2 regions of the Microbispora sp. NPDC049125 genome follow, and region 2 is predicted to be linked to the other one. Evidence: riboswitches for the same ligand, from Rfam matches in the RefSeq annotation. Region 2 holds a riboswitch; the other holds the start of a gene.

Region 1 (2,194 bases), on a different contig from region 2:
CGGCGATGTGGCGGAGGGCCTCGATGAGGCGGTCGACGTGCTCGTCGGTCGAGCCGATGCCGATCGAGGCGCGGACCGCGCCGACCGTGCCGTCCGCGCAGCCGCCGTCGTCGGTCCCCAGCAGGTGGCGGACGAGCGGGTGGGCGCAGAACTTGCCGTCGCGGACGCCGATGCCGTGCTCGGACGACAGCAGCTCGGCGACCTCGCGGGCCGTCCTGCCCTCGACCGTGAACGACACGATGCCGACCCGGGGGTGGTCGGGGCCCCACAGCGACAGCTCCCGTACGCCGCCGATCGCGGCGAGCCCGGCGCGCAGGCGGGCGATCAGCCGCTCCTCCTCGCGTACGAGCGGCGTCCAGCCGGTGGCGGACAGGGCGTCGCAGGCGGCGGCCAGGGCGATCGCGCCGAGGACGTTGGGCGTGCCCGCCTCGTGCCGGGCCTCGACGTCGTCGCTCCACTCGGCGACCTCGCCGACGGCCTTCACGGCTCCGCCGCCCCGCAGGTACGGCTCCGCCTCCGCGAGCCAGTCCGGCCGCCCGATCAGGGCGCCGGCCCCGAAGGGGGCGTACAGCTTGTGCCCGGAGAAGGCGACGTAGTCGAGGTCGAGCGCGGTCAGGTTCAGCCGCCGGTGCGGCACGAGCTGCGCGGCGTCGACGGCGATCCTCGCCCCGTGCCGGTGGGCGATGTGGGCCAGCCCGGCGATGGGCCACAGCTCGCCCGTGACGTTGGACGCCGCCGTGACGACCAGGAGGGCCGGTCCGCCGATGGCGGCGAGGGCCTCGTCGGCCGCCCGGATCGCCTCGCCGGGGAAGGCGGGCGGGGCCAGCCGTACGGCGCGGGGCCAGGGCAGCAGCGAGGCGTGGTGCTCGCTGTCGAACACGACGACGGTGGTGCCCTCGGGGAGGCTGCGGGCCAGCAGGTTCATCGCGTCGGTGGTGTTGCGGGTGAAGATGAGGGCATCGTCCGGGCGGGAGCCCGCGAAGGCCCGTACGGTGTGCCTCGCCTGCTCATAGCGGGCGGTCGTGAGCTGGGATGCGTAGCCCGCCCCCCGGTGGACGCTGGAGTAGGCCGGGAGCGCGGCGGAGACGGCGGCGTTCACCGGCTCCAGACAGGGCGCGCTGGCGGCGTAGTCGAAGTTCGCATACGGCACCAGCCGGCCGCCCTTGATCGGGACCTCCAGGTCGGCCCCCACAACGGCCGGAATCGGACGGCCGGTGGTCCGCGGCACGGATCCGGCCCCGGCGTGAGAACCGGTGTGAGAACCGCTGTGAGAACCGCTGTGAGAACCGCTGTGAGCCGCTGTGCGGGTCACGTTGCGGGACGCGGTCCCGGCATGGCCGGGGGCGGCGGGGGAGGTCCCGGCGGGAAGCGTGGTGGGGGTGGCAGCGGACAACGTCACTCCTCGGAGTCATGGACTCCGGTTATGACGTCGTAGGCGTCGTACGGCGGAGCCCGCGCTTGCCCGGCACACCTCGTGCCGGACCCGGTCTTCACCCGGGGCACCCCGCCGCGAGCGCGAGGGTTGCCGGCCAGCGAGCCGGGGCTTGACGCTGGCACTCATAACCTGAGCCGCACTATAACCCGATGCGGTGACGGATTGCCAAACCCGCAGGCCGGCAGCGCCTCCCGGCCCACGGGCACGCATCCGCCCCGTTCGCTGCGTAGGGTGTGCTTTGTGAAGTTTGATCCCTGGAATCCCGAGTTCGTCGCGCATCCGTACGACGTCTACCGCGAGCTCCGGGACAGCGGCCCGGTCTCGTTCTTCGAGCCGACCGGCCAGTGGCTGATCCCCCACCACGCCGACGCCAACGCGCTGCTGCGCGACCGGCGGCTGGGCCGCTCCTACCTCCATGTGGCCTCGCACGAGGAGTTCGGCAGGCAGGCGGAGCCGGACTTCCAGGAGCCGTTCTGGCGGGTGACCCGGGCGGGCATGCTCGACGTCGAGCCGCCGGTCCACACCCGGCTGCGCCGGCTGGTGTCCAAGGCGTTCACCCCGCGCATGGTGGAGTCGCTCCGGCCCCGGGTGCGCGCGATCGCCGCCGGGCTGGTCGACGCGTTCGTCGAGCGCGGCGGCGGAGACCTGCTCGCCGACGTGGCCGAGCCCCTTCCGGTGACCGTGATCGCCGAGATGCTGGGCGTTCCCGAGAGCGATCGTCATCTGCTGCGGCCCTGGTCGGCCGACATCTGCGGGATG
Region 2 (2,194 bases):
GACCACCTCGCCGTCGTTCACGTCCTCCACGGCGCCGCCCGTGCGCCGGGCGATGTCGAGCACGTACGGCCCGTCGGCGGGGTTGCCGATGGCGAGCGACTTGGCGATGGTGTTCGGCTTGACCGGCTGCACCACGTCGTGCCCCGCCTTGAACGCTCCCGAGACCGGGGAGCAGCCCTCGGCCTGGGCCCCGAAGATCCGGTACGGCCGGTCCTCCACGAGACCGAGCTTGATGAGCTCCCGGAAGCCCTTGTCCACCTTCGTGAGCTGCGAGCCCGACGCCACCGGGATGACGATCTGGTCGGGCAGCCGCCAGCCGAGCTGCTCGGCGATCTCGAAGGCCAGCGTCTTGGAGCCCTCGGCGTAGTACGGCCGGAGGTTGACGTTGACGAAGCCCCACTTCTCGCCCAGCTCGTCGCCGATGAGCTCGGAGCAGAAGCGGTTCACCTCGTCGTAGGTGCCGTCGATCCCCACCACGCGGCCGCCGTACGCCGCAGCCATGGTGATCTTGGCCTCTTCGAGGTCGGAGGGGATGAAGACGCAGGAGTCGAGCCCCGCGCGGGCCGCGGCGGCGCCGACCGCCCCGGCGAGGTTGCCGGTGGAGGAGCACGACAGCGTGTGGAAGCCGAAGTTGCGCGCCGCCTCAAGCGCGATGGCCACGACGCGGTCCTTGAACGAGTGGGTGGGGTTGCCCGAGTCGTCCTTGACGTGCAGGGAGCGGAGCCCGAGCTCGGCCGCCAGCCGGTCGGCCTTCACGAGCTTGGTCCAGCCGGGCTGGAGATTGGGCTTGTCCAGCACGCCGGCGGGGACGGGGAGCAGGCATCGGTACCGCCAGATGTTCGCCGGGCCGGACTCGATGTCCTCCCGGCGCACCTGTCCGAAGTCGTAGGCCACCTCAAGTGGCCCGAAACACTCGGTACAGGCGAAGATCGGCCCGAGATCGTAGAGGGTTCCGCATTCGCGGCAGGAGAGCCCCTTCGCGGGGCCGAACTCGGGAGCGTCGGTGTGCGCCATGAAGCGAGGCCTTTCCCTCATCTTCGCTCGCGGCCACCTTGGTCGCGAGCCGGAATTGGCACCTGTCCCGGCCGGGCCTCGTGGACACGAGATCGGTCACCGGGAAGGTTGCCGGGGCTTCGCAGGGCCGGTCCCTCCACCCCTCTGGATGAGCATCTTCAGTTGTCACCTGTCGCGAGACAGGTCTTCAGCACTGTACCTCGCCGTCCCCGTTGTCCGTTCCGCTGTCTCGAAAGGCGAGATGGGACGTGTCAGCCGTACGCCTCGCCGAGCGCGGCCTGCACGTACTTGCGGGCCTGGTGGATGCGCGACTTGACCGTTCCCAGGGGGATTCCGAGCTGGTCGGCCACCTCGGAGTAGTCGAGCTGGCAGATGTCGCGCAGCACGAGCGCCTGGGCGAGCTCGGGCCTCTCCGCCTCCAGGGACTCCATGGCGTCGAGCAGGTCGAGCCGCGACCCGGCGATGACGCTGACCCGGTGCGGGTCGGGACGCTGGTCGGGCAGCTCCTCCGCCTGCTCGGACGCGCGGCGCTTGAGCGTGCGGTAGGTGGTCCTGGCGCAGTTGACGGTCACGATGTGCAGCCACGTGCTGAACTTCGCGCGCCCCTCGAACCTGGCGATGTTGCGGGCCACCGCCAGCAGCGTGTCCTGGCAGGCCTCCTCCGCGTCCTGCCGGTACGGTAGAAGGCGCTCGCAGTGCCGCAGCACGTCGGGCTCGATCCGGCGGAGAAGCTCGCCGAGCGCACGGTGATCACCCTGAGCGGCCGATCGGGCCAGGTCCTCGGTCGTGTCGTCCAGTGCCATGCCGAACCAAGCCTTTCCCCAATCGCTGACATCCTATTGCCCGCTGTCGGCTTTTAATTAATCTTCCGGCATGCGCGCCCGCTCAGCCCCGGGGAGCCGAACCATGAGCAGCACCGTCCTGATCGCCTCCAACAGAGGGCCGGTCTCCTTCACACTGTCGGACGACGGCGCACTGACCATGCGCAGAGGCGGGGGCGGGCTCGTATCGGGCCTGTCGGAGGTGGTCGGCGACTCCCCCGCCGTGTGGGTCTGCGCCGCGCTGTCCGACGGAGACAGGGGCGCCGTGCGCCTCGCCCCCGGCGGCCGGCTGGACCAGGCGTTCGACACCGGCCCGGTCCGGATGCTGGACATCCCCCCGGCGATCTTCCACCGGGCCT

What was found. A riboswitch is a leader RNA that binds a small molecule or an ion and turns the genes downstream of it on or off. The one in region 2 is predicted to bind S-adenosylmethionine.
Region 1: another riboswitch for S-adenosylmethionine. It lies ahead of AB0B72_RS32780 (aminotransferase class V-fold PLP-dependent enzyme); the one in region 2 lies ahead of thrC (threonine synthase).

The regions. Positions count from the first base shown of each region.
Region 1 covers NZ_JBEZDW010000039.1:16,969-19,162, reverse strand. The annotation lists gene AB0B72_RS32780 (aminotransferase class V-fold PLP-dependent enzyme) at 1-1,228, opposite strand, end outside; SAM riboswitch class IV at 1,450-1,565, opposite strand; gene AB0B72_RS32775 (cytochrome P450) at 1,676-2,194, shown strand, end outside.
Region 2 covers NZ_JBEZDW010000029.1:95,103-97,296, forward strand. The annotation lists gene thrC (threonine synthase) at 1-1,014, opposite strand, end outside; SAM riboswitch class I at 1,029-1,169, opposite strand; gene AB0B72_RS28635 (RNA polymerase sigma factor) at 1,266-1,817, opposite strand; gene AB0B72_RS28640 (trehalose-6-phosphate synthase) at 1,921-2,194, shown strand, end outside.